3 regions of the Nonomuraea ferruginea genome follow, and region 1 is predicted to be linked to each of the others. Evidence: riboswitches for the same ligand, from Rfam matches in the RefSeq annotation. Region 1 holds a riboswitch; each other region holds the start of a gene.

Region 1 (10,303 bases):
GGGGTGGCGCTGGCGGGGTGCGCGCTGACGCTCGACGGGTTCGTCAAGAACGTGGTCGGCGAGACCGGGCCCCAGCGAGGCGGCGGGGACCCGGCGTCGTGGCTGGAGCCGGTGCGCCGCAGCGGCCCGGTGCTCGACCTGACCGGGGACAAGCCGGCCGGCGCCCGCCCGAAGGCCCGCACGGTGGCGCTGACGTTCGACGACGGGCCCGACCCCGAGTGGACGCCGCTCGTGCTGGACGCGCTGAAGAAGCACGGGGCGAAGGCGACGTTCTTCACGGTCGGCTCGAAGATCGCCGCCCATCCGGAGCTGACCCGCCGGATCGTCGCCGAGGGACACGAGATCGGCAACCACACCTACACCCATCCCGACCTGTCCGCCGTCCCCGCCTGGCGGGCCGAGCTGGAGCTGAACCTCACCCAGAAGGCGCTGGCCGGGGCGACGGGGCTGCACACGATGCTGGCCCGCCCTCCGTACTCCTCGACCCCTGACGCCATCACCGGCGAGCAGTGGGACACCCTGGCGATGCTCGGCCGCGAGGGCTACCTGATCGCGCTGGCCGACCTCGACACCGAGGACTGGAGCAGGCCGGGCGCGGCCGGCATCGCCAGGGCCGCGTTCCCGCGGGGCGGGCGCGGGGCGGTGGTGATGATGCACGACTCCGGCGGCGACCGCGCCCAGACAGTCGAGGCCGTCTGCCGCCTGCTCGACCGGCTGGACCGGGCCGGCTACCGCGCCGAGACGCTGACCTCCGCGCTCGGCATGCCGTCGGCGCACCGGCCGGCCGCGCAGCCGGAGCGGATCGCCGGCGCCGCGCTCGGCCTGGCGCAGCGCGCGGCGAACGCGTTCACGGACGCGCTGTGGTGGGTGCTGTTCGCCACCGGCGTGCTGACGCTGGCCCGGCTGCTGCTCCTGGTGGTGCTGGCCCGGGTGCACGCCCGGCGCTCCCGGGGTCCGGGACCGGCCCTGACCTGGGAACGGCCGCCGGGGGTGAGCGTGATCGTGCCCGCGTACAACGAAGAGGCGGGGATCGCCGCGACCGTGCGCTCGCTCGTCGCGACCGCGTACCCCGGGCCGGTGGAGGTGCTGGTGGTGGACGACGGTTCCACGGACCGCACCGCCGAGGCCGCCGCCGGGCCGCGGCTGCCGGGAGTACGGGTGATCAGGCAGGACAACGCCGGCAAGGCCGCCGCACTGAACACCGGCATCCGGCACGCGCGCCACGAGTTCCTCGTCATGGTCGACGGTGACACGGTGTTCGAGCCGGACACGATCGGGCATCTCGTGCGCCGGCTCGCCGACCCCCGCGTGGGCGCGGTGAGCGGCAACACCAAGGTCGGCAACCGGCGCGGGCTCATCGGCCGCTGGCAGCACGTCGAGTACGTGATCGGCTTCAACCTGGACCGGCGCGCGTTCGAGCTGCTCGACTGCATGCCGACGGTGCCGGGGGCGATCGGCGCGTTCCGGCGCGGCGCGCTGGTCGGGCTCGGCGGGGTGAGCACCGACACGCTGGCCGAGGACACCGACCTGACGATGGCGCTGTGCCGGGCGGGCTGGCGGGTGGTGTACGAGGAGCGGGCGCTGGCGTGGACGGAGGCGCCCGCGACCCTGGGGCAGCTGTGGCGGCAGCGCTACCGCTGGTGCTACGGCACGATGCAGGCGATGTGGAAGCACCGCCGCGCGCTGGCCGAGCCGGGTCCGTTCGGCCGCCGCTGCCTGGGTTACCTGGCGCTGTTCCACGTGCTGCTGCCGCTGCTGGCGCCGGTGGTGGACCTGATGGCCGTCTACCACACGGCGGTCGGCGACCCGCTGCCGGCGGTGGCGGTGTGGGCCGGGTTCGTGGTGGTGCAGGCGGCGGCGGGCTGGTACGCGCTGCGGCTGGACCGGGAGCGGGTGTCGGCGCTGTGGGTGCTGCCGCTGCAGCAGTTGGTGTACCGGCAGCTGATGTATCTGGTGGTGTTCCAGTCGGTGGCGACCGCGCTGCTCGGGGTGCGGCTGCGCTGGCACACGGTGCGCAGGCAGGGCACTTTCGCGGCGCCGTGACGGCACCGGCGGGAGATTTTACCCGGAGGCCGGATTCCCTTACGTACAAGGGGTTTCGGGGGTGCTACCCCGGGTCCGAACCGCCAAACCGGATATGTCATACTTGCAATATTTTTGTCTGCATATATACCTTTTGCGTATTCGCGGTGATACCTCAACTCTGTTGCCGCATCGATTGACCGGACCGTGCGCTGTCCTGACGGTGTCCCCCTCACGCCAGGGCAGCGCACGGCCGCCGAATCCGCGTCTCGCGGAGCCGGGGACCCACTTCCTGGGGTGAATCGGACGCCAGCGTCCGTAGGGGACTTCCAACTCCGAACCCGTCAGCTAACCCGGTAGGCGGCATGGAAGCAAGGAGTCATTTCCTCATGCCCAAGCCTCGGCTTGCCGCTGCGCTGAAGTACCGTCCCAGCAACCGTCTCAAGTACGCCTTCGCCGGCGCGCTGCTGGCGGGGACCACCGCCGTCGCCAGCGTGACCGGCACCGCCATCGCCGCCACCGGCGGCGCCGCCGCCCCCGTCGAGCCGAACCCGGCCATCGCCCAGCAGCAGGCGGCCCAGCTCACGTACGGCCAGGACGTGTCGAACTACCAGCCCGACCACGACTGGGAGGCCAGCCCGGCCGAGTTCGGCATCATCAAGGCCACCGAGGGCACCGGCTTCACCGACAAGACCTTCGCCCGGCACTGGCAGGAGCTGGACAAGAAGGGCATCGTGCGCGGCGCGTACCACTACGCGCACCCGCGCAACAACCCGATCGCCGAGGCCGAGCACTTCCTCTCCGTGGTGAACTCCCAGCCCGCCAAGCCCGGCGACCTGCTGGTGCTGGACCTGGAGACGACCAACGGCAGGTCCGTCTCCGAGGTGAACGCCTGGGCCAAGGCCTGGCTGTCGCACGTCAAGGCCAAGACCGGCGTCACGCCGCTGTTCTACAGCGGCTGGCACTTCGCCGACACCTACGGCGCGGGACTGTCGGAGTACCCGCTCTGGGTGGCCCACTACAGCAAGCCCAAGGGCGAGATCACCCCGCCGGCGGACTGGAAGTCGTGGACCATCCACCAGTACTCCGACAAGCCCATCGACCACAACGTCTCCGCCCTGACCCCCGACCAGCTCCGCAGCCTGGGCCGTCCGGCCTGACCCGCTCTGTGACGCCTCCCGTTGAGGGAGGCGTCACAGTCGTCTCAGCCCTGGTGGATCCTGAGCCCACGCTCCTCCATGCGCCGCAGCAGCTCGGCCGGACCCACCGCCGTCTCCGGCAGCAGGTAGAACTCCTCCAGGATCGGCCCCGCGTCATCGGGCGCGGCCGCGTCCCAGATCACCTCGTCACCCGGCGCCGTGACCTCGAAGGTGAAGAACGCGCAGCACGCCTTCTCCCGCGCGGCGAGATCCCGTACCCACTCCTCGACCCCGTCACCGGCACGGAACCGGAACCGGATGCCCCCGGCGGTCCGCTCGCGTCCGGTGAGCGCCTCGCCGAACAGCCGCCGGTACTCGGCCAGCCGTTCCTCGGGGGTGTCGCGGGCGGTGGTCATGTCGCAGACGATCGGTGGGGTGTCCATGATGTGCTCTCCTTCCGTCACTTCCGGAGCGTAGAGTCTGGACCTAGGTCCAGGGTCAAGAGGAGAGCGGTGTGAAGATCGGCGAGGTGGCCCGCGAGGCCGGGGTCAGCGTGGACACGGTCCGCTTCTACGAGCGCCGCGGCGTGCTGCCGGCGGCGGGGCGCAGGCCGTCGGGCTACCGGGTGTTCGACGCGTCGGCGGTGTCCAGGATCCGCGCCGCCAAGGCCCTGCAGGAGCTGGGTTTCACGCTGGACGAGGTGGCCGGCGCCCTGCGCTCCCACGACGCGGGCGGCGCGACCTGCGCGAGCGAGCGGTGGCGGCTGGAAGCGGTGGTGGAGCGCATCGACGCGAGGATCGCCGAGCTGGCCCGGGCCCGCGACCTCGCCGCCCGGAGCCTCGCCGACTGCCGCTCCGGCGACTGCCGCTTCCCGACCGGCCTGTCCTTCTAGCGCGAGCCCTCGCCTGACTCGGCCAGGTCGGCCTCCTCCTTGGTCTTGTGCACGGTGCCGTCGGCGTGCTCGGGCGGCCCGTACGCCGTGTGGAGCACGAGCGGCGCGGCGCCGGTGTTGACGAAGTTGTGCGGGGTGCCCGCCGGGACGGCGACCAGGTCGCCCGCCTTCACCGGACGGACCTCACCGCCGACACGGGCCTCTCCGGTCCCGGAGACGAAGGTGAGGATCTGGTCGGTGTCCTCGTGCACCTCCTCGCCGATCTCACCACCCGGCGGGATGGTCATGGTGACGACCTGGACCTTCTCCCCGGTCCACAGGACCCGGCGGAAGTCGGTGCTCTCTTCGGCGACGGTGGCGATCGCGAAATGGTGCACGGTCGGCTCCTGTGTCTCGCGGTTCAAGCTGGCGTATGACTCTTGCCAGGACAAAAGCTGACATAAACGTAATGTCCGGCAGGCGGACACCGGGCGCGGTGCTAGTTTCGCCGTCATGAAGGTGCCGGAGAGGCTGCTGTGGGCCGTCGAGACCCTGGAGACGCGGCCGGGCGAGCGGGTTCTGGAGATCGGCTGCGGCCGCGGCGTCGCCGTCGGACTGCTCTGCGAGCGCTCCGCCTCCGTCACCGCGATCGACCGGTCGGCGACGGCGGTAAAGGCCGCACGCGAGCGCAACGCCCGCCACGTCGAGGCGGGCGCCGCGGTGATCGAGCAGGCCGAGCTCGACGGCGGCGGGCTGCCCGGCGGCCCGTACGACAAGGTGTTCGCCGTCAACGTGAACGTCTTCTGGACCCGCTCCCCCGCCGCCGAGCTGGCGGCGGTCAAGCGGGCGCTCGCGCCCGGCGGCTCGCTCCACCTGTTCTACGAGCCGCCGGGCGCCGCCAAGGCTCAGGAGATCGCGGTCAAGGTCGAGGCCGCGCTCGCCGGGTCCGGCTTCACGTCCACCACCCTGACGCACGGTCTCCTGCTGTGCCTGAAGGGTGAGCTCACCCCGTGACGGTGACCGTCAGGTCCCCGGTGACGGGCGCGCCGCCCGGCGTGCGGACCGTCAGCGTGCCGGTGTAGGTGCCGGGCCGGCTGAAGGTCCTGGCCGAGGTCACGGTGAAGGCGGCGTTGATCCGCATGCCGGGGATGCTTCCCTCCCTGGTGGTGGCCGGGGTCACGGGCTCCTGGACACCGTCGCTCCAGGTGACGGCCGCCTCCAGGCCGGCGGCGGTGTGGCCGGGCGCGGTGAGGGTCCAGGAGGCGCCGGTGGGCCGGCCGGTGCGGGTGCTCACCGATCCGCCGAGGATCTCCAGCCGCCAGGGCACGTCGGCGGTCGGGAAGAAGTTCGTGCCCTGCACGGTCAGCCTGCCGCCCATCTTCGCCAGGCGGTTCTTGAAGTCGGCGTAGTCCCGCTGGTCCTGGGGTGTCCAGCCGACCTCGGCGGTGGCGATCAGGCGCGGGTAGGCGTAGTACTGCGCCTGCTCGACGCGGCGGATGAACTCGCCCCACACCGCCGACTCCACGCCGAGCACGCTGCTCTCCTGGATGCCGGGGATGTACGTGCCGGGGTCCCAGTTGTAGTGGCGGTCCAGGCCGCACGGCCCGCCGCACGCCCAGGTGCCGCCCTCGGGCTGGCGCGAATCCTGCTTCTGCGGCACGTACGCGTGCGCGGCCGGGGAGAGCACGACCTGGGCGCCGCGGTCGTTCACGGCGGCGGCCACGGCGTTCCGGTTGCCGTTCCAGAACTGCACCACCGCGTTGTCCCGCGGCAGCGCGGTGCCGGCGTACTCGTTCCAGCCCACGACGGTCTTGCCGAGGGCGCGCACGTTGCCGGTGAAGGCGTCGACCATCTTGACGTAGTCCGCGTGGCTGGTCGAGAACGCCTCGTCGCCGCCGATGTGCAGGTAGGGACCCGGGGTCATGGCGGCGATCTCGGTGAGCACGTGCTCGGCGAACTCGTACGTGACCGAGCTGTGCGCGTCCAGGGAGGAGTAGCCGACGGCGCCGGTGCCGTTGTGCGGGACGGTGGTCTCGCCCGGCTTGAGTGCCGGCCGCGCGCCCGGGGTGTTGAGCTGCGGGACGGAGTGCAGCGCCGAGTTGACGTGGCCGGGCAGGTCGACCTCGGGGATGACGGTCATCCCGTGCTCGCCGGCGTAGCGGACGATCTCGGCGTAGTCGGCCTTGGTGTAGAAGCCGGTGATGCCGGGCTCGGTGCCCCGCTCGGTCATCGCGGTGGCGCCGCCGACCTCGGTGAGGGCGCCGTAGTCGATGCCGGACGGGTTGCTCGCCGGGTCGTCGAGGGCGATGCGCCAGCCCTGGTCGTCGGTCAGGTGCAGGTGCAGGCGGTTGACCTTGAACTGGGCGGCGGCGTCGATGTAGGTCTTGACCTCGTCCACCGGGTAGAAGCTGCGGGCGACGTCGAGCATCATGCCGCGGTGCGCGAAGCGCGGGTAGTCGGTGATCTCCACGGCGGGCACCGTCCATTCGGCGCCGACGACCTCGCCCGACTCGGCCCACTGCGGGAAGAGCTGGCGGAGCGTCTGGACACCGTGGAGCGCGCCGTTCGGGGTGGCGGCGCGGATACGCACCTCGGCGGCGGTCACCGACAGCGTGTAGCCCTCGGCCTCGTGGCCCTCGGGCGCCTTGCCGGCGCCGACCTCGATGACGATGGGCGCCGGGCCGCGGCCGGCGGCGGCGACCGTCAGCTTGTGGCCGGTGGCCCGGCGCAGCAGGCGGGCCAGGTGGTTCGCGGGCGCCTGGGCGCCGTCGCCGAGGGCCAGGACGCGGGTGTTGCGGTGCAGCGTGTACGGGGCGCCGCCGGTCTCGGTGAGCGACACCGGCTTGGGCAGCAGGCCGAGCGTGGGCTCGGGGGCGGCGGGCGGACCGTCCCAGATCTCGAACTCGGAGATCGAGTAACCGTACGCGGCCCAGCGCTGCTTCCCGTGCACGCGCACGTACGAGACCGGCTCTGCGGAGCGCACGTCGATCACGTCGGTGCGCGGGCACGTGTCGCGCCGCAGCGAGGCGACGTCGGTCCAGGTCTGACCGTCGGCCGAGGTCTGCAGGACGAAGTCGCGCGCGCAGGCGTTCGGCCAGTGGAGTGTCACGTGGTCGACCTTGGCGGGTGCGGCGAGCTGGACCTGGACCCAGTTGTCGTCCTGGTACTTCGATGACCAGCGGGTGGCGGTGTCGCCGTCGTTGACGTGCGCGGCCACGAAGTCGGCGCGGTCCAGCTCGACGCTGGAGGCGCTGGCGGCGCCGGCGAGCGCGAGGTTGACGGGCCCGGCGGCGGCCTGGGCCGGTGCGGGGATGGTGAGTGCGGGAGTTAAGAGCGCGGCGGTCGCTAGGGCCACGAGGGAGCGGCGCATGGGACTCCTTATCGATGCGCGGTGGTTCGCACAGTGTGATCACCCTTGCCGATTAACGTCAAGAGAGCGGAAATAAAGTAGCGGTAACGCCCAGGTCGCCCCTCTTGCGGTCAGCGCTGGTCACCTTTAACGTAAACGCCCAGGAAAAAATGAGCGATCGGAGTACGGGTGACCAGTCCACGCAACGTCCTGTTCCTGATGACCGACCAGCATCGGGTGGACACTCTCGGCTGCTACGGCAACCCGGAGGTCCGCACGCCCGCGCTGGACGGCCTGGCGGCGGAGGGCACGCGCTTCGACCGGTTCTACACGCCGACCGCCATCTGCACCCCGGCGCGGGCCTCGCTCTTCACCGGCCTGCACCCGTTCCGGCATGGCATGCTCGTCAACCCGGAGCGCAACGGCGGCGGACGCGACGAGGTCGCCGCCGGCCAGCCGGTCATGTCCGAGCCCCTGCTGGCCGCCGGCTACAACATGGGCCACGTCGGCAAATGGCACATCGGCCGCGAACGGGGCCCCGAGTTCTACGGCATGGACGGCGAGCACCTGCCGGGCGCGCTGAACCCGTTCCACCACCCCTCCTACCAGAGCTGGCTGAAGGAGCACGGCCATCCCCCGTTCGCGGTGGAGCGGCCCGTCTTCGGCACGGCCCAGAACGGCACCGGCCGCGGCCACCTGATCGCCGGCCGTCTCAAGCAGCCCGCGGCGGCCACGGTGGAGACCTTCCTCGCCGACCGCACGCTGGAGCTGCTGGAGCGCTACGCCGGCGACTTCCACCGCGGCGACAGGCCGTTCGTGCTGTCCTGCCACTGGTACGGGCCGCACCTGCCGTACCTGATCCCGGACGAGTTCTACGACATGTACGACCCGGAGCGGGTGCCGCTGCCGGAGTCCATGGCCGAGACCTTCGACGGCAAACCCGAGGTGCAGCGCCGCTACTCCGAGTACTGGTCGGCCGACCACTTCGACGCCGACGCCTGGCGCGGGCTGATCGCCGCCTACTGGGGCTACGTGTCGCTGATCGACGCGCAGGTGGGGCGCCTGCTCTCCGCCCTGCGCGAGCTGGGTCTGTGGGACGACACGGCGGTGATCTTCACGGCCGACCACGGCGAGTTCACGGGCGCGCACCGGCTCAACGACAAGGGCCCCGCCATGTACGAGGACATCTACCGCATCCCGGGCATCGTCCGGGTGCCGGGCGCCCCGGCGCGGACCGTGGACGCCTTCGCCACGCTGATCGACCTCAACCCCACGATCCTCGACCTCGCCGGGCTGCCGCCGCAGGATCCGTGCGACGGCGCGAGCCTGCTCCCGCTGATCGGCGGCGAGCCGCCCAAGGGCCGCGACTCGGTGGTCACCGAGTTCCACGGCCACCACTTCCCCTACTCCCAGCGCATGATCCGGGACCACCGCCACAAGCTGGTGTTCAACCCCGAAGGCGTGCACGAGCTGTACGACCTGGACAGCGACCCGCACGAGCTGCGCAACGTCTACGCCGTGCCCGCCTACGCGGCGGTCCGGCGTGACATGACCGCGCGGCTCTACCAGGAGCTGCTGCGCCGCGGCGATCCCGCGTACAGCTGGATGAGCTACATGGCCGACATCGGCGAGGGCCGAGCCCCCGACGTGGACGGCGTCGCTGACGAGGTGGCCTGATGCCGCCCGTCACCCCACCCGTGAACCCAGAAAGGACCTCCCGATGAGGCGTCCTCGCATACTGGCCGCCGCCCTCGCGGCCCTGGCCATCCTGCTGCCCGTCACCGCGTGCGGCTCCTCCTCCGAGGAGGGCGGCGCCGAGCCCGCGAAGGTGCGCTTCGGCTACATCGCCGACTTCGCCGGCGCGGCGGTGCTCGCCGCCGCCGACAAGCAGGGCCTGTGGGCCAAGCACGGGCTGGAGCCTGAGCTGAAGGTGTTCACCAACGGCCCGCTGCAGATCCAGGCGCTCGGCTCGGGCGACATCGACTTCGGCTACATCGGCTCCGGCGCCACCTGGCTGCCCGCCAGCGGCAAGGCCAAGATCATCGCCCCGAACATGCTGGGCATGGCCGACCGCGTGATCGTCCACCCGGGCTCCGGCATCTCCTCGATCGCCGACCTCAAGGGCAAGAAGATCGGCGTGCCCGAGGGCACCTCCGGCGACATGATCCTCGAACTGGCGCTGAAGGAGGCCGGGCTGACGGGCAAGGACGTCGAGAAGGTCAACATGGACCCCAGCACGGTCGTGACCGCCTTCAGCGGCAAGCAGATCGACGCGGCGGCCATCTGGTACCCGCTGATCGACACCATCAAGAAGAACGTGCCCGACCTGGTGGAGCTGACCAAGAGCGAGGACTACTATCCCGCGCTCAGCTTCCCCAGCTCCTTCGTGGCCCGCAACGAGCTGGTCGCCGAGGACGCCGCGACCGTCACCAAGGTGCTCAAGGTGCTGCAGGAGGGCAACGACTGGGTGGCGGCCAACACGGCCGAGGCCGAGACGCTGACGGCCACGTTCCTGAAGGCGCCCGGGGAGCAGTTCAAGGGCGCCTCGGCGGTGACGAAGATCGTGCCGACGGCGGAGCTGCGCAAGATGGCCGAGGACGGCTCGGTGGCCGGATGGTACAAGGGCCTGGCCGACATCTTCGTCACCATGGGCAAGCTGACCGAGTCACCCGACCCCGCCACGTACTTCACCGCCGACCTGTACGCGTCGGCGGCCGCGGGCTGATTTTTCGCGAGAAGATGACAGAAATCCGTCGCCCACCATCATGGTGCCATGTCGACCCCCACTGACGCGCTGCAGCGGCTGCGGCGGGTGCACGAGGACGCCGTGCTGTCCGCGCTGCGCTCGGCGGGCGCGCTGAGCCGCGCCCAGCTCACCGAGCGCACCGGACTGTCGCGTACGACCTTGTTCGCCATCATCTC
Region 2 (10,303 bases), on a different contig from region 1:
ACCGGCACCCCGTCGCGCTCGGCCATCGCCAGCAGGTTCGTCCGCAGCGGGCCTTCGGGCATGGACCTGAAATCGTTGAACACCGGCTCGAACACCACCGGGTAGACGAAGGAGGCCGCCACGGTGAGCGCGAACGCCCCCGCCGCGGCGGGGATCCACCAGCGCCTGAACCGCCGGGCCAGCGCCACCACCGCCACGACCATCACGCCCAGCAGGGCCGTGTTGATGGCGATGCTCTTGAGCCGGTCGCCCGTCCAGGACGCCCAATCCTGCGTGGAGAGGCCGTAGTCGCGCAGCACGGTCTCGAACCAGACGCCGAGCGGCCAGCGCAGCGCCTCCTCGACGACCGTGAGGACGAGCACCCCCAGCAGGACCCGCACCCACCACGGCCCGCGCAGCACCCCGAGGATTCTGGCGCCCAGCGGGGTGGCGACGAGCAGGCCCGCGAACACCAGGGTCAGGCCGAGCGACAGATAACCGGGCACGCTAGTGGCCGCGTCGAACGCCTGCGCGCGGGCGATCTGCCCGGCGGTGAAGTCCGCGGCCGGGTCGGCGGCCACCTCCGGCGCCCCCGGCAGCGCCTGCCACGGCGTCGTCAGCCCCACCACCACGAGGATCCCGGCCCCCAGCACGACCCCGGCCACCCCAGCCTGCCGCCGCCCCTTCCGACCCGCCCCACCGTGCGCAGGGTCTTGAGGTCCCGGCCGCCCCTCCCGCCCGAGGTCTTGAGGTCCCGGTTCACCGCCCGGCCGCTCCTCCCGCCCGGGGTCTTGAGACCCCGGTCGGCCGTCCGCCGGGAGCGCCTGCCCGTCATCCGGGCGCGGGCCGTTCTCGTGGGCGGATTCGCCGGACGCCGGCCGTGGCGGCCCGCCGGATCGGGTCCCGGCCTGGTCGCCCGCGGCGCCGTTCCTGTCGTGGCCGTCGTCCACTTCGCGTCCTCTCACCCCAGCTGGTCCCGCACGTACGCGCGCCACCCCCGGGTCAGGCCGCCGAGCGTGAGCCCCCGCGCGGCGAGTGCCCGGTCGGTGCCGACACTCTGGGCATCACGGTAGAGCCTCACCAGAGTCCCCTCGCCCGCGCTCTCGACCAGGAACCGACACGCCAGCCACGCCTCCTGGTACGCCCGCGCCAGCGCGTCCCCCCGTGAGCCGAAGTCACCGGCCCCGGGCAGCTCGTCCGGCAGCCGCCCCGCCCGCACCTCGGCCGCCAGTTCGGCCGCCGCCACGGTGACCGCCAGCCCCGCGTCCCGATAGGCCACGTAGTCGGCGAATCCCTCGTACAGCCAGCCGGGCAGCCCGTCGGTGCCCGCGGCGACGTGCGTGAGCTCATGGGCGAGGACCACGTCCCTGCCGGTCGGGTTGAGCCGCGCGAAACCCTCGGGCACCACGATCACCCGCCGCCCGTCGGCCACCGCCGCCAGCCCGCGCACGTCGGCGACGCCGGCCAGCCGCGCGGCCTGCTCCCCTGAGGCGGGCACCAGCACCAGCGGGCGCACGGGCCGGCCCAGCACGCCCGACACCCGTCGCCCCGCCGCGTCGGCCCGCCGCGCCAGATCGGCCAGCAGCCCGGGATCGGCCCGCTGCCCGGCGACCAGCGCCCGCTCGCCGCGCGCGACGCCCAGCTCGCCCCGCCACAGCTCCCGCACCCCGGCCAGCTCATCAGGCACCCCGGCGGACCACGACTCCGGCGCCGCCCCGCCGGCCGCGGCCACGGCGAGGACCAGCCCCGCCACCACCGCTCGACGGCCCACGATCCCGGACATGCTGTCCGATGCTAGCGGCGGGACGCCCGTCCCACGCATCACGAAGGCCCCGCCCCCAGTCAGGGGCGGGGCCTTCGCGATCGGTCACAGACCGGGGCGTACCGCGCCGGCGAACGACGACTTGCGCCATCCGTTCAGCTTCTCGACGCGCACCGTCTTGCCCGAGCTCGGCGAGTGCACCATCTTGCCCTTGCCGATGTACATGCCCACGTGGCCGAGCCCGCGGAAGAACATCAGGTCACCCGGCTTCAGGTTCTTGTAGGAGACCTTCTTCCTGATGCCCGCGAACTGGCTGTTCGTCACGCGCGGGATCTTGACCCCGGCCTTCCGCCAGGCGAACTGGACGAGACCAGAGCAGTCGAAGGCGTGCGGCCCGGTGGCTCCGTAGCGGTACGGGTCACCGATCTGCTTCTTGGCCACCGCGACGGCCTTGTGGGCCTTCACCTTCTGCCGGGCCGCCTTCGCCTGCTTCTTGGACATGACCTTCTTCGAAGTCGCCTTCTTGGAAGCAGTGGTCTTGACGGCCTCGACCGTCGTCACCGAAGCTCCGGCCGGGGCGATCACCGTGTCCGCCTGCGCCGCCGGGACATGGAGGGCCAGCCCTCCGGCCGTCACGGTCATGCTGAGCGCCACGCCGCTGACGGCAAGGCGAGACAGACGGGGGTTCTTAGGGGAGGTAGACAGGATTGCTCCTTGAGTCTTCCACGAACGCCTACCGGGTTAGCTGACGGATTCGGGCCTGGAAGTCGCCCTACGGCGCGTCGCCGCGCCGATTCACCCCTGATCCCGCCCTGAAATGACGGGATCTATGGTTCCCCGGCTCCGTGCCTCCTGGCTGCACGGATTCGGCAGGCCACCACCCGGGTGAAGGTTCCCGGAGATGCGGCGGTGACCGGCGGATTCTTGTTCGTCCACGTCGCGGCGCCGGCGGCGCGGCGGCGATGGCCGGCGGCGGGCATGGAGTGTCCGCCGCGACGCCAGAACCTACGCCTGAAGTCATGGGCTGGCAAAGGCACGGTAAGCACATGACGATCTGACAAGCCCGCTGTCAGACCCGCGGATCCCTGCTGGCAAGCCAGTCCCGTTACCCAGATGTGACCATACTCACACTTGCCGCCCTGACGATGTGTCAGAGCCCTTCTGTCACATCAGTCACAGACGTTTCAGCGGCTCACGGGCGTACCGCGCCGACGAGCCGGCGCCCGTACGCGGAGAGCGGGACGACCTTGACCACGTCACCGGTCTGCGGCGCGTGCACGATCTTGCCGTTTCCCGCATAGATGCTCACGTGGCCCAGCCCCTCGCTGAAGATGAGGTCACCGGGCTCCAGGGCGTCCAGCGACACCCTCCGGCTCGCGCCCCAGGCCCACTGCTGCCACGTCGTACGCGGCAGGGAGACGCCGGCCGCGCGCCACGAGGCCTGCGTCAGGCCGGAGCAGTCCCAGCCGCCGGGGCCGGTGCCGCCGAACTGGTAGGGCTTGCCGATCTGCGCGTAGGCGAAGTTGAGCACCGCCGCCGCGCTCCCCGAGGCGGGGCCGGTGTACTTGACGCCGGTGCTGTTCGGGTCGCCGACGCGGTAGGCCCCGAGGCGGTCGAGCAGCTTCTTCTGCTGGGCGATCAGCTTCTCGATCTCGGAGCGCTCCTTCTTGATCTTGTCGCGCTCCTCGTCGGCCTCGCCCAGAGCCCCCTGGGCCTTGTCACGCTCGATCTTGAGCCCGCGGTTCTCCCGGTCGAAGGCGGCCAGCCTGCCGGCGCGATCGGCGGTCAGCCGCTCCGTCAGCGCCATCTGGTAGAGCAGGTCACCCGGGTTCTCGGCGGTCACCATGGTCGGCATCGAGGTCAGGTCGCGGCCCATCTTGTAGCCGTCGACGGCCATCGTGACGACCTGCTGGCGCAGCTCGGCGACGGTGGCGAGCTTGCGCTTGTAGCCGGCGTTGAGCTTGTCGTAGCGCTTCTTGGCGGCCTTGTAGTTCTCCGTCGCCGTGTTGTAGCGATCGACGACCTTGTCGGCCTTGTCGTTGAGCTTCTCGAGCTTGGCCTTGGCCTGACTGATCGTCGGTTGCGGGTCGGCGGCCACTCCTCCCGTGGGGAGAGTGATCAGCCCGATCACGAGACCCGCGGCCAGTGGCGCCCGGCCCAACCTCACAGCTCGCCTCCCAGGGGGAATACATCTGGGGCGAAATAGTACAGAAGTGGAAGGTGAGGTCTCACCCAAACACTGATTTGTAATCTAGGCGCGGCCGAGCCTGCGCAGCAGCAAAGCAGACGGAACGGGTCTGGCTCCCATGCGCCGGACGGATTCGGCCACCTCGCGGTCGGAGGAGACCACGGCCATGGCGCGGCCCGGCGGCTCGGCGCGTACCAGCTGGCGGATCAGGTCGTCGGCGATCTCCCCCGGCGCGCTGAACAGCACCCGCACCCCGCGCGGCGCGACGACCTGCACCGGCGCGTTCAGCTCCGCGCCGTCGAACACCACGGTCACCTCGACCCTGGTCTGCGCGACCAGGCCGCCGAGCCCGGTCATCAGCCGGTTGCGCTGGTCGGCCAGCGTGAGAGTGCCGTAACCGGTCTTGGTCACGTTGTAGCCGTCTATGATCAGATGGACCTGCGGCAGGGCGAGGAGCTGGTCGAGCAGCTGCGGATCGTCGTCGGCCAGCGCGCGGGCCGGCACCCCCCGCACGCCCGGCGTCTCCCCGGCGACGGCGGCCACCGAGTCGGCGGGCCTGGAGATGGTGGTGGGCAGCGCCAGCTCCCTGCGCAGCCCGGCGGAGGCGTCCTGCAGCGCGTCGAGCAGCACCCTGATGCGGGCGTCCTCGATGCTGCGCCCCTCGCGGGCGGCCCTGCGCGAGGCTTCGAGCTGTTTCTCCACGTCGGCCAGGCGCTCGCGCAGCCGGCGCAGCTCGGTCTCGCCGGCGCTGCCGGCGGCCGTGGCCGCGGCCCTGGCGTCCTGGGCGGTCTGTTCCATCGCCTCGGCCCGCTGCACGGCCGCCTTCGCCCGCTCACGGGCGTCGTGGAGCTTGCGGCGCAGGTCGGAGTTCTCCCCCCGGGCGGCCTTGAGCTGCTCGCGCAGCCGGTCGACCTCCTCCTTGGCCGCCGACTTCTGCGCGGCGAGCTGCTCGCGCAGCCGGGACACGACCTCCTCGCGCTCCGCGCCCTCGGCGGCGGCGGCGTTCCTCTCCAGGTCGGTCCTGGCGGCCTCGATCATCTCCTCCCACCCCGGCGGGCGGGTGAGGTAGGCGGCCGCGGCGACGAGCACGGGATCGGCGGCGGGCGGGACGTTGCCCTCGGCCAGCGACGAGACGAGCTCCGGCCACCCGGCGGTCACGTGCTCCGCGACGGCCACGCGGAAGTCCTTGTCGTTCTCCAGCTGGGCGGCGATGGGCGCGCCGCCCAGGCGGGCACGCTTGCGCGGATCGAACTTGGCGATGCCGCGCAGCGGCGGCGGGACGGCGGCGGCGGGCATCGAGCCGAGAACCTGGGCGGCCAGGTCGACGACGTTGAGTCGCACCTGCTCGGGAAGCGGGCGAGACAGGCCTTCACCCGCTGAGCTCATCCCACTGTCCCTTCATGACATGCTCTTTCAGACAAGGGTACGGCTGCCGGGTACCTGTCCGTAACGGGCATCCTTTTCCGGGTAAGCGCTCGGTCCCGCGGCCGTTTCCACCCCCTGCCCCATCGCCGACCTGCGAGGCGTCGCCTCGCGAACTCGGGCGCGTCCTCTCGCGCCGTCCGGACGAGGCGAGCGGTTCCGACGGTGCGTGTGTGGCCCGTACCTGCGTGGAGTCACTCCCGTACGGGACCGGCCCACAAGGGAAAGGGCGGGCAAAACCTGGAACTCCAGGACGTGCGTCAGAGACTGGCGTCGTAGACCAGCAGGGCCACCTGCACCCTGTTGTTCAGTTCGAGCTTCGTCAGGATGCGCGAGACGTGCGCCTTGACCGTGGGCACGCTCATGAACAGCTCGCGCCCGATCTCCGCGTTGGACCTGCCCCGCCCCACGGCCAGCGCCACCTCCCGCTCGCGTTCGCTGAGCCGGCCGATCAGGGCCCTGGCCCGGTCCGTGCGGCCACCGGAGCCGCCGTTGGAGACGTGGGCGATGAGCTGCCGGGTCACGGCGGGCGACAGGATCGGCTCCCCCGCCGCCACCTTCCTGATGGCGGCCACCAGCTCGACGGGCGGGATGTCCTTGAGCAGGAACCCGGCCGCGCCCGCGCGCAACGCCCGCAGCACCTGCGCGTCGGCGTGGAACGTGGTCAGCACGAGGACCTCGGGCGGCGACTGGGCGGCCCGCAGCGCCTCGGTCGCGGTCAGCCCGTCGACGTCCGGCATCCGGATGTCCATCAGCACCACGTCCGGCCGGTGCCGGGCGACCATCGCCGGCACCTCGGCGCCGTCGCCCGCCTCACCGACGATCGCGATGTCGCCGGCGCCGCCGAGGATCATCGACAGCCCCGCCCGGACGAGCGCGTCGTCGTCGACGATCAGCACCCTGACCGGCCGCGCCCCTGGCGTCGTCATCCGTCCTCCCACCAGCCCTTCACCAGCACCTTCCCCACCCCTCGCCGTCATGTCTGCGCCGGCCAGGGTAGCCAGGCGCGGACCACGTACTCACCCTCGGGGGTCGGGCCGTGCTCCAGCCGCCCGCCCGCCAGCGCGGCGCGCTCCGTCAGGCCGATGAGCCCGGCCCCGGCGCCGGGGATCTGGACGCCGGGGATGCGGGGGCCGTGGCGCGCGGGCAGCCAGTTGCGCACCTCGGCCGACACCCCCTCACCCGGCCCACCGGTCACGGTCACGGTGACCGGTGCGCCCGCCGCGTGTTTGCGCGCGTTGGTGAGCGCCTCCTGGACGATGCGGTAGAGGTTGCGCCCCGGCTTCTCCGGCACCTCGCCGGCCTTGAGTCGCAGGCTCACGTCCATGCCCGCCTGCTCGCACTCCGCCACCAGCGCGGGCAGGTCGGCGAGCGTGGGCTGGGGCCGGTCGGGGACCTCCGCGTCCGCGTCGTGGTGACGCAGCACGCCGATCACCTCACGCAGGTCCTGCAGCGCGAGATGGGCGCTGGCCCTGATGGCCCCGGCGGCCCTGGCGACCTCGTCGGGAGGCGCGCCGGGCCGGAACTCCAGCGCGCCCGCGTGCAGGCTGAGCATGGACAGCCGGTGCGCGAGCACGTCGTGCATCTCCCTGGCGATCCGCTCCCGCTCCAGCCGCTTGGCCTCCTCGGCGGCTCCGTCGGCCCGCTGCCTGAGCGACCAGATGAGCTGGCGCCTGGCCCGGACGACGATGCCCCAGGCGAAGGTGGTCAGCACGATCGCGAGGGCGAGGATCGCGTACGTCGGCCCGCCGAGATCCACGTCCGGGCGGAGGAAGTAGAACGGCACGATCACGAGCAGCCCGAGCCCGGCGATCGTGCCGGAGATCTTGAACGGCCGGTGCACCGCCACCGTGAACAGCGCCACCACCGACGCCCCGCCGACCATCTCGAAGTAGCCCGAGGCCACGGTGGTGACCAGCGCGAGGCCGACCGGCCAGCGGCGGCGCAGCCACACCGACAGGCAGGAGATCACTCCCACAACCTGTTCAGCGGCCACCAGCGGCGTCGGCCCGTCGATCTCCAGCGCGGTCATCAGAGTGAGCCCGCAGGCCAGCAGGAACATGGAGATGTCGACGATCCAGTCGCGGGTGGAGCGCCGCACCGGCCCGCCCGCGCCGCCGTCGCCGAGCAGCACGGACGGGAGCACCCATCGGTACTCCTGGTGCGGCTCGCTCGTCGGGGTCACGTCTCACGAGGTTAGGCGCTACCGATGGCGATCGAACAGCGACCAAAGTCGATGGCGCGCGAGCCCTCGGGCCGACGCGCGGGTCCGCGGGGCTCGGCCACCCTTGACGGCCATGGACGTGGTTGTCGATGCGCGCGAGACCGCGCTGCGCCCGCCCCGCGACCAGGCGGATCCCCGGGCGGTGTCCTGGTGGACGGTGCAGTGGCTGCTGTTCATGCTGCCGATCGGCGGGAGCGCGGTCGCGGCGTTCTGGTTCCTGACCGACCGGCCGTTGTGGCTGGGCGTGGCGGCGACGGCCTCCGCGGTGGGATGCCTGGCGGTGGCTCTGGTGGCACCGCACGCGTACTACCGGGTCCAGCGCTGGGAGGTCACCGGCGAGGCGGTCTACACGCGCAGGGGCTGGCTGACCCACACCTGGCGGGTGGCGCCGATGTCGCGCGTCCAGACGGTCGACACCGCGCGGGGGCCGGTGCAGCGGCTGTTCGGGCTGGCGGACGTCACGGTGACCACGGCCTCGGCGGCGGGCGCCGTCAGGATCGAGGGCCTCGACGAGGCCGTGGCCGCCTCGTTGGCCGCCCGCCTGACAGCCGTCACCCAGTCCACCCCGGGCGACGCCACATGACTCCCGGGCCCGCGCGCACGGAGGGATGTGACATGGGCGAGACCGTCGTGCCCGAGCCGGAGGAGGAGTGGCAGGAGTGGCAGGAGCTGCCTCGCGGCAACCTGCGGGCGGCCGCTGTCAAGTCCCTGGCCGTCGCGGTGCCCGCGGTGACGGTGCCGGCGCGCGTGCTGGCAGGGCTGGACTGGCCACCGGGCGCGGTCGTCGCGGCCTGCGCCGGGGACCTGGTGGGCGGGGCCGTTCTGGCCGGTGCTCGGGGCGGCGGTGGTGGCCGCGGCGCCGGTCGCGCTCTGGCTGGCGGCCGACGCCTACCGGGCGCGGCTCGCGGCGAGGTTCTGGAGCTGGCGGCGCGTGCGGCCCCCGGCCTGCTGGAACCGTTCCTGATCCGGCGCCCGGGGCCACGGTCACAAGATCACAAGTAGGTCACGGCTCAGGGGGTGGGACGGAGACGGCGGTGAGCCGCGCGGCTCCCCCACTCCTGCCCGCCCAGGCCCCTGTGCTGGGCGGCTCTGCTCGCGCGGCTCACGTGTCGCCTGCCGGCACCACGGTATGCGGCGTGCTTGCAGCGGACTTGCGAGGTCGTTGACGGTTGACGTCAAGCCGCCCCCCGGAGGATGATCCGCGCGTGGTGCCCCCACCTGCCATCTCCTGTCGCGCGCTCTCCTGCGTCGTCGCGGGCAGGAAACTCATCGACGACCTCACACTCGAACTGGACGAGGGCGAGCGGGTCGCGCTCATGGGCCCGTCCGGCTCGGGCAAGACGACGCTGCTGACGACGCTGGCCGGGCTGGTCCCGCCCGCCGAGGGGCGCGTCCTGGTGGGCGGCGTGCCGCTCGACGAGCAGCCGGAGCTGCGGGCCGGCCTGGCCCTCGTCTTCCAGTCGTACGGTCTGCTGAGCCTGCTGACGGCGGCGGAGAACGTGGAGGTGGCGCTGCGCGCGGCGGGCCGGCCGCCGCGTGAGGCGATGCGGCTGGCGGCGGCGGCGCTGGAGCGGCTGCGGGTGGCCAGGTTCGCCGATCACCTGGTGGAGGAGCTGTCCGGCGGGCAGCAGCAGCGGGTGGCCGTGGCCAGGGCGCTGGCGCTGCGCCCCAAGGTGCTGCTGGCCGACGAGCCGACCGCCGAGCAGGACGCGGTCCACCGCGAGGTGGTGCTGGACGAGCTGCTCGCCGTCGGCGCGGACGGCACCACGCTGGTGATCGCCACCCACGACCCGGAGGTGGCCGAACGCTGCGACCGGGTCGTCGAGCTGCGCGCGGCGGTCCACCGATGAGTATGGTGCGCTGCGACGGGATCGTGCAGATCTACCGGGCGCAGGACGTCGAGGTGGTGGCGCTGCGCGACGTCGACCTGGTGATCGACCCCGGCGAGACGGTGGCGCTGCTGGGCCCCTCGGGCGCGGGCAAGTCGACGCTGTTGTGGCTGCTCGCCGGGTTGCTGCGACCCAGCGCCGGCCGGCTGTGGCTCGACGGGACCGACGTGGGCCGGCTCGACCAGCGCGGGCTCGACCGGCTGCGGGCGTCGCGCATCGGCGTGGTCCTGCAGAACCCGTCGCGCAACCTGATCGGCTACCTCCCGGCCGCCCAGAACGTCGCGTTCGCCCAGCGTGCGGTGAGGCGCGACCGGCGCCGGGTCCGTGACCTGCTGGCCCGCGTCGGGCTGGAAGACGTCGGCGACCGGCCCGCGGGCCGGATGTCGGGCGGCGAGCAGCAGCGGCTGGCGCTGGCCGTGGCGCTGGCCAACTCCCCCAGGCTGCTGCTGGCCGACGAGCCCACCAGCCAGCTCGACGCCGGGTCCGGGCAGCGGGTGATCGAACTGATCAAGGAGTCCGCCGAGGCCGAGGGCACCACGGCGGTGGTGGTGACGCACGACCCGGGCGTCAGCGAGGCGCTGGGCCGCACGGTGACGATCAGGGACGGCCGGGTCGGCGCCGAGGGCCGTCACGGCGAGGACTTCGTGGTGGTCGGCAGGGAGGGCGCGGTGCAGGTGCCGCCCGAGTACCACCACCTGCTGCCCCCCGGTTCCATGGCCAGGATCGAGGCGGTGGAGGACGGGGTCGTGCTGCGAAGGGTGGAGCCGTGATCCTGCGAGGCCTGTGGGAACGCCGCACGCTCGCCCTGGTGGTGCTGCTGATCGCGGTCGTGCCGATCG
Region 3 (10,303 bases), on a different contig from region 1:
GGGGGTTTTCGTGAACTGGGTCAGCTCTGGATGGAACCGGCGATCGCCGCCGCGGAGTCGGGCACCTGGGTGGCGTCCTCTCCCGCGAACAGGAACCTGGCGTCGTCGCCCTCACCCTCGATGGTCACCTTCACGACCTGCCCCGGACGGAGCTCGCCGTAGAGGATCTTCTCCGACAGCGAGTCTTCCAGCTCGCGCTGGATCGTACGGCGCAGCGGCCGGGCGCCCATGACCGGGTCGTAGCCGCGGTCGGCCAGCAGCTGCCTGGCCTCGGGCGAGACGTCGAGCCCCATGTCGCGGTCCTTCAGCCGCTCGGCCACCTGCGCGAGCATCAGATCGACGATCTTGATGATCTCGTTGGGCGTGAGCTGGTGGAAGACCACGATGTCGTCGACACGGTTGAGGAACTCGGGCCGGAAGTGCTGCTTGAGCTCTTCCTGGACCTTGGCCTTCATCCGGTCGTAGTTGGAGTCGGCGTCGTTGGACTTCGCGAACCCGACCCCGATGCCCTTGGAGATGTCGCGGGTGCCGAGGTTGGTGGTCATGATGATGACCGTGTTCTTGAAGTCGACCACCCGGCCCTGGGCGTCGGTCAGGCGACCGTCTTCCAGGATCTGCAGCAGCGAGTTGAAGATGTCGGGGTGGGCCTTCTCGATCTCGTCGAACAGGACCACGGAGAACGGCTTGCGCCGCACCTTCTCGGTGAGCTGGCCGCCCTCCTCGTAGCCGACGTAGCCGGGAGGCGAGCCGAACAGCCGCGAGACGGTGTGCTTCTCCATGAACTCCGACATGTCCAGGCTGATCAGCGCGTCCTCGTCGCCGAAGAGGAACTCCGCCAGAGCCTTGGACAGCTCGGTCTTACCGACACCGGACGGACCCGCGAAGATGAACGAGCCGCCGGGACGCCGCGGGTCCTTCAGACCGGCGCGGGTGCGCCGGATGGACCGCGACAGGCCCTTGATGGCGTCGTCCTGCCCGATGATCCGCTTGTGGAGCTCGTCCTCCATGCGGAGCAGGCGCTGCGACTCCTCCTCGGTCAGCTTGAAGACCGGGATGCCGGTGGCGGTGGCCAGGACCTCGGCGATGAGCTCCTCGGTGACCTCGGCCACGACGTCCATGTCGCCGGCCTTCCACTCCTTCTCGCGCCGCTCGCGCTTGAGCTGGAGCTGCTTCTCCTGGTCGCGGAGGGCAGCCGCCTTCTCGAAGTCCTGCGCGTCGATCGCGGACTCCTTGTCGCGGCGGACGTTGGCGATCTTCTCGTCGTACTCGCGCAGGTCCGGCGGCGCGGTCATGCGGCGGATGCGCATGCGCGAGCCGGCCTCGTCGATGAGGTCGATCGCCTTGTCGGGAAGGTAGCGGTCGCTGATGTAGCGGTCGGCCAGCTGCGCGGCGGCCACCAGCGCGCCGTCGGTGATCGACACGCGGTGGTGGGCCTCGTAGCGGTCGCGCAGACCCTTGAGGATCTCGATCGTGTGGCTGAGCGAGGGCTCGGCCACCTGGATCGGCTGGAACCGGCGCTCCAGCGCGGCGTCCTTCTCGAGGTACTTGCGGTACTCGTCGAGAGTCGTGGCACCGATGGTCTGCAGCTCGCCGCGGGCCAGCATCGGCTTGAGGATGCTGGCGGCGTCGATCGCGCCCTCGGCGGCGCCCGCACCCACGAGCGTGTGGAGCTCGTCGATGAACAGGATGATGTCGCCGCGCGTGCGGATCTCCTTGAGCACCTTCTTCAGGCGCTCTTCGAAGTCGCCGCGGTAGCGGGAGCCGGCGACCAGGGCGCCGAGGTCAAGCGTGTAGAGCTGCTTGTCCTTCAGCGTCTCGGGCACCTCGCCCCTGACGATCTTCTGCGACAGGCCCTCGACGACGGCGGTCTTGCCGACGCCGGGCTCGCCGATGAGAACGGGGTTGTTCTTGGTCCTCCGGGAGAGGACCTGCATGACCCGCTCGATCTCCTTCTCACGGCCGATGACCGGATCCAGCTTGCCCTCGCGGGCGGCCTGGGTCAGGTTGCGGCCGAACTGGTCGAGCACCAGGGACGTCGACGGGGCCGACTCCTGGGGGCCGCCGGCGGCGGCCGGCTCCTTGCCCTGGTAACCGTGGAGCAGCTGGATTACCTGCTGCCGCACCCGGTTGAGATCAGCTCCAAGCTTGACCAGCACCTGGGCGGCCACACCCTCACCCTCGCGGATGAGACCGAGCAGGATGTGCTCGGTGCCGATGTAGTTGTGACCCAGCTGCAAAGCCTCACGGAGCGACAGCTCGAGGACCTTCTTGGCCCGCGGGGTGAAGGGAATGTGCCCCGACGGAGCCGACTGGCCCTGGCCGATGATCTCCTCGACCTGCTGACGCACGCCCTCAAGGCTGATGCCGAGGCTCTCCAGAGCCTTGGCGGCCACGCCCTCACCTTCGTGGATCAAACCAAGAAGAATGTGCTCAGTGCCGATGTAGTTGTGGTTGAGCATCCTGGCCTCTTCTTGGGCCAGGACGACAACACGCCTTGCTCGGTCGGTGAACCTCTCGAACATCTCGTCGCTCCTCACAGAGCGGTCAGTCAGGCCGGTAAATCCGGTCCCGTCATCCCGCATGCTAGCCCTGGCTCGGCGAACCGTGCCCTCTGCCGCTGACGCGCTCTATAGCAGAGAGCGTTCCCCGAGAGCAGGGCGTTCACCCTCCATCCAACTATGGTTCGGGGGTGACGTGTTCCCGATACGCCGCAAGCGAACGATGTTTGGGACGCATGGGTACTGCGGCTCTTATTCGCCGCCGGCGGCGGTGGCAGATCACACGGATCGGCGATGGGGACGCCTGACGGGCCGGCCCTTGGGTCGGGTCGTCGCCCGTCATCATGCCCATGCATCCTGAGACGCCGGGTCCGTATCTCTTACACCCTGCCATCGTATGTGGCGATGCAAACGCGGGCCAAGCGGATGTGCATCGCATCACCCAGAGCGAAATCCGCCGCCTGATCAGTCTGGTCAGCGACGTTACCAGTCCGGCGTGATCGCCAAGGCCCGGAGGGACGGAACGGTAGGTGGCCTACCCGACGCGGGAAGTGCGCGCAATGCGCGGCAGCGGCCCCTTCAGAGAAGCCGTACAACAGAGATGGGGCCCCAGATCGCCCGAAAGCGCTGGAGCCCCGTCATCCCCGACAAAACCGCCAAAACACGCGCCCGGCGGTTCGATGCGAAGACCCAAATGCCCATGTTTCGGGCGAATCGAAGATCGACAGAACGGAAAGTGTCCACGATCTGAGATTCGCCCTGAACGATCATGCGCTTATGGCGACCGCCGGGGTCCTTAGGCGAGCGGCATAAGCGCATGGTCAGCCGACGGCTCCCTTAGTGGGCCGCCTCGTACTTCTCGACGACGGTGGAGGCGATCCGGCCTCGCTCGCTGACGGGCAGACCGTGGGCCTTGGCCCACTGCCTGATCTCGGCGCTCTTCTCGCGGCTCATCGCCCGCTGACCGCCGCGGCCTCGACGGCGCGTGGTGACCGCCCCTGCCCTGCGAGCGTGCTGCACGAAAGGCGTGAGAGCGTCCCTCAGCTTCTTGGCGTTAACGTCGCTGAGGTCAATCTCATAGGAAGCGCCGTCAATAGCGAAGCTGACCGTCTCATTGGCCTCGCCCCCATCGAGGTCATCGATGAGAATCTCCTGGATCTGCTTGGCCATCTACGCAATCCTTTCCGGAGCATTGTTTCATTCGCTCGACCAAACATATACCCGGAAAGACGTTAAGACAATTCAGCTCAGCGACGATTCCGCTGAGTCGCTGATCAGTTGCTCTTCTCGGCCTGATCCTGCCGGTTTGGCCGCCTCCCAGGGCCCTCGGCGCGCACCAACTTCACCACCCCAAAGATGAAGGCGCCCCCCACGACGAGCGGCGGGATGAGCGCCGACAAAACCTCTGTCACAACTTCCATTCGTCCTCGCCTCCACAGCGGACGGGGGGTTTCCTGGCCTTTTATGCACGGGCGGTGCGGCGGGCGCGGGCTTGACCGCCCCGGGTGTCGCCCTGTCGACGACCTTCGCACCGCAGACCATAGCGGCACACAGATGCCCATAGCCTGGCAGGGGCATCAACATCCGGCAACCCGGACGCCTCATAGCCTAATGCCAGTCTCTCCAGGTGCCTTACCGGATCTACCCCAAGTTTCCTGAAAAGCGGCGCCCAGGCTTCCCAGCTCAGGAATGATCTTTAACGACGAGGGTTCCGGCCAGCTTGTCATGGGGCCCACGCTGCAGCGGCTTGTCGATCAGGATGAGCAGGCCCACCGCGAACACGTACATTCCGGCCAGCAGATTGAGCACCGGAATGCCCATCACGATGGCCGGGGCCGGATAGCCGAGGACCCGTTTCAACCGGTCACGCGCCCCCAGCCGGGCCGGTTCCACCCGAATGCGCATGATCGCCTTGCCGAACGTGCGCCCGCCTCGTGAAAGCGTGACCCAGTCGTAGACCGTATAACCCAGCCCGGCCAACACCCATGCGAACACGCCCGGCAAACGGCCCCCGAAGAGCTCCAGCACCCCGACAGTCCGGAAGATGCCCCACAGCGCGATGAACAGAATGTAATAGAACACCCCGAAGACGAGCGCTTCAATGAGCCGGGCGGCCAGCCGTTCCCACCATTCCGCGGGCACCGGATCGGCCCGCGGCGTCGTGGCCATAACCCTCACCTCGCCCCATCGGTGTCCCGACCGTTCCCATTCTGGTACGGAGCACACACGCGAAAACAGGGACCGGTGGATCACCGATCCCTGTTTTCCGAGCCGTACAGGCTACTTGATCTTCACCACGACGGTGCCGGCGAACTTGTCGGCGAACGTCTGCTGCAGAGGCTTGTCCCACAGCTGCGAGGCGGCGTTGAGCATGACCGCGATCGCGCCGAGGAAGGCACCGACGAGCGGGAGGATCCCGAGCGCATAGCCGCCCCACGTGCCGCCGGCCCGCTTCAGGGCCATGTTGCCCGGCAGGCCGCCGGGCGGCATGGCGCCGCCCACGGGGACGACCTTGATCCCCATCACCATCTTGCCGACCGTCTGACCGTTCATCTTGGTCATGAAGTAGTCGTAGGCGACGTAGAGGCCGACCAGCAGGATCCACTGGATGAGACCGATCAGGAACGAGCTGAAGAAGCCCGTCGTGACACCCGTCACCGAGTTGTAGCTGGCCACGAAGAAGATGCCCAGCACCAGGGAGATGAGGAAATAGACGACGCCGAAGATGCAGCCGTCGATGAGACGGGCCACCAGCCGCTGCCACCACTCCGCCAGCGGCGCGGGGGCACCCGGAGGCTGCACGCCGACCGGCTGGCCGTAGCCCGGCTGCCCGTAGGCGGGCTGACCGTACTGCTGGCCGTACTGGGGCTGCTGACCGTAGCCGGGCTGGCCGTACTGCTGCTGGCCATACTGCGCCTGCTGACCGTAGCCGGGCTGGCCGTACTGCTGCCCTGACTGCGGCTGCTGACCGTAACCCTGCTGGCCGTAGGCCTGCTGACCGTAGCCGGACTGGGAATCGGGCTGCTGGCCGTAACCGGGCTGGGAGGGGGCCTGCTGACCGTAGCCCTGCTGACCGTAAGCCTGCTGACCCGAGGAGGGCTGCTGGCCGTAGCCCTGCTGACCCGAGGAGGGCTGCTGGCCGTAGCCGGGCTGGCCGTACTGCTGCTGACCGTACTGGGGCTGCTGACCGTAGTCGGGTTGCGAGGGAGCCTGCTGGCCGTACTGGGGCTGCTGGCCGTAGTCAGGCTGGGAAGGGGCCTGCTGGCCGTACTGGGGCTGGCCGTAGTCGGGTTGCGAGGGAGCCTGCTGACCGTACTGAGGCTGCTGACCGTAACCCTGCTGGCCGTAGTCGGGCTGCTGGCCGTACTGGGGCTGGCCGTAGCCCGGCTGGGACGCGCCCTGCTGGCCGTAGCCCTGCTGACCCGGCTGACCGTACTGCTGCTGCTGCCCGTACGGGGGCTGCTGGCCGTACTGGCCCTGGCCGTAGGGGTCGTCGGCCCTGTAGCCCACGACCGTCGCGTCGGGATCCTCCCCATGGGGGTGTCCCGGGTTGTGCCCGTATCCCGGATGATTCTCGCTGGATTCATCCTGCGGATACGGCGGCTGTCCGGTGCTCACCGTGTCACCTCGCTTCGCGTGCGCATGTGGCACGTGTCAGGGCACATGCCTGTCCTGGACAACGTATCGACATGGGTATCAACAATCACCTTTTCTGTCAGTCAAGATCCGCATCACCCGAGGTCAGGTGGAGCAACATCCGTGTGTTCCCCAGGGTGTTGGGCTTGACGTGTTCCAGGTCCAGGAACTCGGCCACGCCCTCGTCGTACGAGGCCAGGAGTTCGGCGTAGACCTCGGGCGAGACCGGGGTGCCTTTGATCACCCGGAATCCGTGTCTCGCGAAGAAGTCGACCTCGAATGTGAGGCAGAAAACACGCTGCAGGCCGAGTTCTTTGGCCGTGTCGATGAGGGCCGTGACGATGCGGTGGCCGATGGCCAGCCCGCGCGCCTCCGGGTGGACCGCCACGGTGCGGATCTCCGCCAGGTCCTCCCAGAGGACGTGCAGCGCCCCGCAGCCGACGACCTTGCCGTCGCGCTCGGCGACCCAGAACTCCTGCACGTCCTCGTACAGGGTGACCGTGGCCTTCTCCAGCAGCCGGGGGCCGGGGCCTCCATAGGTGTCGACCAGGAATTTGATGGCCTTGACGTCCGGCGTCCGGGCACGCCGGACCAGGACCTGCGTGTCGGGAAGGGGACGTTCGGCGACCTGCTCCATGACCCTCCAGCCTACAGTTTGTGATTACGGCTCACCCCTAACCCCGGACTTGCGCCCATCTTGTAACGTCTCGTGGCTGTACGAGCACCTGTGGCGTTGGAGGTTTCCTACCGTTCCATGCCTGGTCCAAGCAGGCACAAAGAGGACATGAAGTCTTTGCCATACCGGGCTTTACGAGACCACCTTGTGACCCCCCGGTTGTGAAATCTCTACAGAGTCTGTAGTTCCGGTTGAGCAGGAACCCTCGGTGCATTAGTGTCCAGCGTCGATGTCCCCGCGCATGTGGCGCGGAGACGCGCCCAATCCCCGCAAGGGGAGCCGGGGACCCGCCGGCGGCGTTCGAGCGGCGCCACCAGGGGTGAGTCCGAGCACCTCGCTCGGTAGGGCCGGTCCGAGCCCGAACCCGTCAGCTAGCCCGGTCGGCGCGCTACGGAAGGAGCTCGATTGGTGAAGCGCACGCGCGACCGCAGGGGGAGTTCCGCGGGCGAGCGCGCCCGCCCTCCGGAACGGGCCGGCTACGGCCGCAGGCTGGGCATCGTGGGCGCCACCCTCGCCGCGCTGCTCGTCGCCGCTCCCGCGGGGACCGTCGCCGCCGACCCCAAGCCCTCGCTCAAGGAGCTCTCCGAGCAGGTCGAGGAGATGCACCTGGAGATCGAGACCCTCACCGAGCAGTACAACGGGCAGCGCGAGAAGCTCAAGACGGCCAAGAAGGCCGTGGAGAACGCCAAGAAGAGGCTCGCCGCCAGCGAGGCCGACCTGGCCACGAAGAAGACCAGGGCGTCGCAGCTGGTCGAGGCCGAATACATGTCGGGCGGCCTCAGCCGGGTGCTCGCCTTCACCACCGGCGGCGACCCCGAGAGCTACCTCGACCGCGCGGCCACCACCTACGCCCTGCGACAGCAGCAGAGCGAGGAGGTCCTCAAGCTGACCAAGGCGATGGACGCGGCCGAGCGGGCCAGGACCGGCGCCCAGACCCGCATCGACGAGGTCAACAAGATCGTCAAGGACCTCGGCGCCAAGCGCGACCGGATCTCCAAGCTCGTCACCAAGGTCGAGAGCCGGTTGTTCCAGCGCGCGCTCGGCGAGGCCGGCCGCCCCGGCACCAGGGCCGTCAAGGTGACCCTGCCCATCCCCGGCGACGGCAAGGCGGCCCAGGCCGCCCGCTGGGCCCTCACCCAGCAGCTCAAGCCGTACGTCTGGGGCGCGGAAGGCCCCAACGGCTACGACTGCTCGGGGCTGGTCATGGCCGCCTACCAGCGCGTCGGCATCTCGCTGCCGCACTACACCGGCGACCAGTGGACCGCGGGCAGGCACATCGCGCGCGAGGAGCTGCGCCCCGGCGACCTGGTCTTCTTCTACAGCGACCTGCACCACGTGGGCATCTACCTCGGCGGCGGCATGATGGTGCACGCGCCGCGCACGGGCGACGTCGTACGCATCGCCTCACTCGACCGGCGCCCCTACGCCGGAGCGGTGCGCATCGCCGACTGACGGCTAGATCAGCTGGCGGCGCGCGGCCCAGGCCACGGCTTCGATGGCCGTGGCCACCCCGATCCGGTCGCAGATGCCCCTCAGTCTTCGGCGCACCGTGCGGCCGCTGCAATCAAGGCGCCTCCCCACTCGGTCTACTGTGACGCCCTTGGCCAGCTCCGCCAGCAACGCCAGATCTGCATGGCTCAGTTCAACATTTTCACTGAGCACATCCATCGGGAGCCCTCCCCCCCAACAGCACTACTCGGTGACGTCCTGGCACGAGCGAAAGGCTGCTCGCCCCGACTACGTAAACGCATCCGGCAAAGGCCGTCAAGCGTAAGATCTGCCCTACTTGACCATAGCCATTGACATGATCCGTCCTACGTGAAGTACTCGGCGTATGTCGGCACATTTCCAAGCGCAATGATCGATCACAAGGACTCTGACAGCGCGCCGCCGTCCACGCTGAGCCCCAGCGACATGCTGGGTTTCGATCCGTACGATTATGCGTTCCTGCGCGAGCCGTATTCCCGATACCGGAAGCTGCGCGAGAGCGGGCCGCTCTTCCGGACGCGCGGCGGGCTGCTCGTCGCCACCTCCCACGAGCTCTGCTCGGCCCTGTTGCGCGACCCGCGTTTCGGTCACGGCCCCACCCCCGCGCCCGCCGGGCCGGACGAACCGGTCCGTTCGTTCCTCATGATGGACCCGCCTGACCACACCCGGATGCGCGGACTCGTCAGCAAGGCCTTCACGCCCGGCATGGTGCGGCGGCTGCGCCCGCGGATCGAGACGATCACCGCGGACCTGATCGCCGCGCTGCCCGACGAGGCCGATCTGGTCCGCGACTTCGCCTACCCGCTGCCCGTCATGGTGATCAGCGAGATGCTGGGCGTGCCGGCGGCGGACCACGAGCGCTTCCGCGGCTGGAGCGAGACCATGGCGCGCAGCCTCGACCCGATCGTCACCGACGAGCTGACCGAGCGCTCACAACGCCACCGGCGCGAGTTCCACGACTACTTCCAGGGTCTCATCGCGCTGCGGCGGGAGCGGCCGGCCGACGACCTGCTCAGCGCGCTCGTCCAGGTCGAGGAGCTGACCGAGCGCGAGCTGCTGGCCACGTGCGTGCTGCTGCTGGTGGCCGGTCACGAGACGACCGTCAACCTCATCGCCAACGGCGTGCTCAACCTGGTCAGGCACGGCGTGCTGGGGCGGGCGGCCGAGCGGCCCAGGGAGGTCGTGGAGGAGGTGCTCAGGTATGACCCGCCGGTCCAGCTCACGGCCCGTGTCGCGCTGGAGGACGCCGAGCTGGGCGGCGTCCGGGTGCCGGCGGGCACGTCGACGCTGGCGCTGGTCGGCGCGGCCAACCGCGACCCCGCGGCCTTCCCCGACCCGGACCGGTTCGACGTGGGGCGGGCGCCTGGCAGGCATCTGGCGTTCGGTCTGGGGGTGCACTTCTGCCTGGGTGCGCCGCTGGCCCGGCTGGAAGGGGAGGTGGCGCTGGCCGCGCTGGCCGGGGCCGCGCCGGGGCTGGAGCTGGCCGACGCGGATCCGCCGTACAAGGAGAACCTGGTGCTGCGCGGCCTGGCCCGGCTGCCCGTCAGGCTCAACCGCCCGCGCCTGTAGCGCGGGCGGGCTTTCGCGGCGCGGTCAGCGGGTGGGCTTGACCAGGGGGAAGAGGATGGTCTCGCGGATGTTGCGGCCCGTGAATGCCATGATCATCCGGTCGATGCCGGCGCCCATGCCGCCCGTCGGGGGCATGCCGTACTCCAGGGCCTGCAGGAAGTCCTCGTCGAGCTGCATGGCCTCCGGGTCGCCGCCGGCGGCGAGCAGGGACTGCTCCTCCAGGCGGCGGCGCTGGTCGATCGGGTCGATGAGCTCGGAGTAGGCGGTGCCGAGCTCGGTGCCGAACCCGATGAGGTCCCACTTCTCGGTCAGCAGCGGGTTGTCGCGGTGGACGCGGGCCAGCGGGGACGTCTCCAGCGGATAGTCCATGACGAACGTGGGCTGGACGAGGGTGTGTTCGACCAGCTCCTCGAACAACTCCTGGACCAGCTTGCCC

What was found. Region 1 has a riboswitch for cyclic di-AMP ahead of ABD999_RS36485 (glycoside hydrolase family 25 protein). Riboswitches for the same ligand answer to the same signal wherever they lie in the genome.
Region 2: another riboswitch for cyclic di-AMP. It lies ahead of ABD999_RS17055 (C40 family peptidase); the one in region 1 lies ahead of ABD999_RS36485 (glycoside hydrolase family 25 protein).
Region 3: another riboswitch for cyclic di-AMP. It lies ahead of ABD999_RS09580 (C40 family peptidase); the one in region 1 lies ahead of ABD999_RS36485 (glycoside hydrolase family 25 protein).

The regions. Positions count from the first base shown of each region.
Region 1 covers NZ_BAABFD010000024.1:79,041-89,343, forward strand. Annotated here, with positions in the region: gene ABD999_RS36480 (bifunctional polysaccharide deacetylase/glycosyltransferase family 2 protein) at 1-2,043, shown strand, start outside; cyclic di-AMP (ydaO/yuaA leader) riboswitch at 2,267-2,400, shown strand; gene ABD999_RS36485 (glycoside hydrolase family 25 protein) at 2,412-3,182, shown strand; gene ABD999_RS36490 (hypothetical protein) at 3,227-3,604, opposite strand; gene ABD999_RS36495 (MerR family transcriptional regulator) at 3,676-4,053, shown strand; gene ABD999_RS36500 (cupin domain-containing protein) at 4,050-4,430, opposite strand; gene ABD999_RS36505 (class I SAM-dependent methyltransferase) at 4,546-5,046, shown strand; gene ABD999_RS36510 (family 20 glycosylhydrolase) at 5,036-7,402, opposite strand; gene ABD999_RS36515 (sulfatase family protein) at 7,571-9,058, shown strand; gene ABD999_RS36520 (aliphatic sulfonate ABC transporter substrate-binding protein) at 9,102-10,106, shown strand; gene ABD999_RS36525 (ROK family protein) at 10,155-10,303, shown strand, end outside.
Region 2 covers NZ_BAABFD010000008.1:129,300-139,602, forward strand. Annotated here, with positions in the region: gene ABD999_RS17045 (M48 family metallopeptidase) at 1-644, opposite strand, end outside; gene ABD999_RS17050 (hypothetical protein) at 941-1,762, opposite strand; gene ABD999_RS17055 (C40 family peptidase) at 1,847-2,395, opposite strand; cyclic di-AMP (ydaO/yuaA leader) riboswitch at 2,457-2,623, opposite strand; gene ABD999_RS17060 (C40 family peptidase) at 2,934-3,908, opposite strand; gene ABD999_RS17065 (NYN domain-containing protein) at 3,993-5,315, opposite strand; gene ABD999_RS17070 (response regulator) at 5,612-6,280, opposite strand; gene ABD999_RS17075 (sensor histidine kinase) at 6,328-7,536, opposite strand; gene ABD999_RS17080 (PH domain-containing protein) at 7,649-8,158, shown strand; gene ABD999_RS17085 (hypothetical protein) at 8,191-8,577, shown strand; gene ABD999_RS17090 (ABC transporter ATP-binding protein) at 8,781-9,425, shown strand; gene ABD999_RS17095 (ABC transporter ATP-binding protein) at 9,422-10,234, shown strand; gene ABD999_RS17100 (FtsX-like permease family protein) at 10,231-10,303, shown strand, end outside.
Region 3 covers NZ_BAABFD010000004.1:155,977-166,279, reverse strand. Annotated here, with positions in the region: gene ABD999_RS09605 (ATP-dependent Clp protease ATP-binding subunit) at 21-2,522, opposite strand; gene ABD999_RS09600 (histone-like nucleoid-structuring protein Lsr2) at 3,336-3,668, opposite strand; gene ABD999_RS09595 (RDD family protein) at 4,182-4,667, opposite strand; gene ABD999_RS09590 (RDD family protein) at 4,779-6,116, opposite strand; gene ABD999_RS09585 (amino-acid N-acetyltransferase) at 6,214-6,771, opposite strand; cyclic di-AMP (ydaO/yuaA leader) riboswitch at 7,058-7,212, shown strand; gene ABD999_RS09580 (C40 family peptidase) at 7,219-8,262, shown strand; gene ABD999_RS09575 (LuxR C-terminal-related transcriptional regulator) at 8,266-8,478, opposite strand; gene ABD999_RS09570 (cytochrome P450) at 8,668-9,867, shown strand; gene lysX (bifunctional lysylphosphatidylglycerol synthetase/lysine--tRNA ligase LysX) at 9,892-10,303, opposite strand, start outside.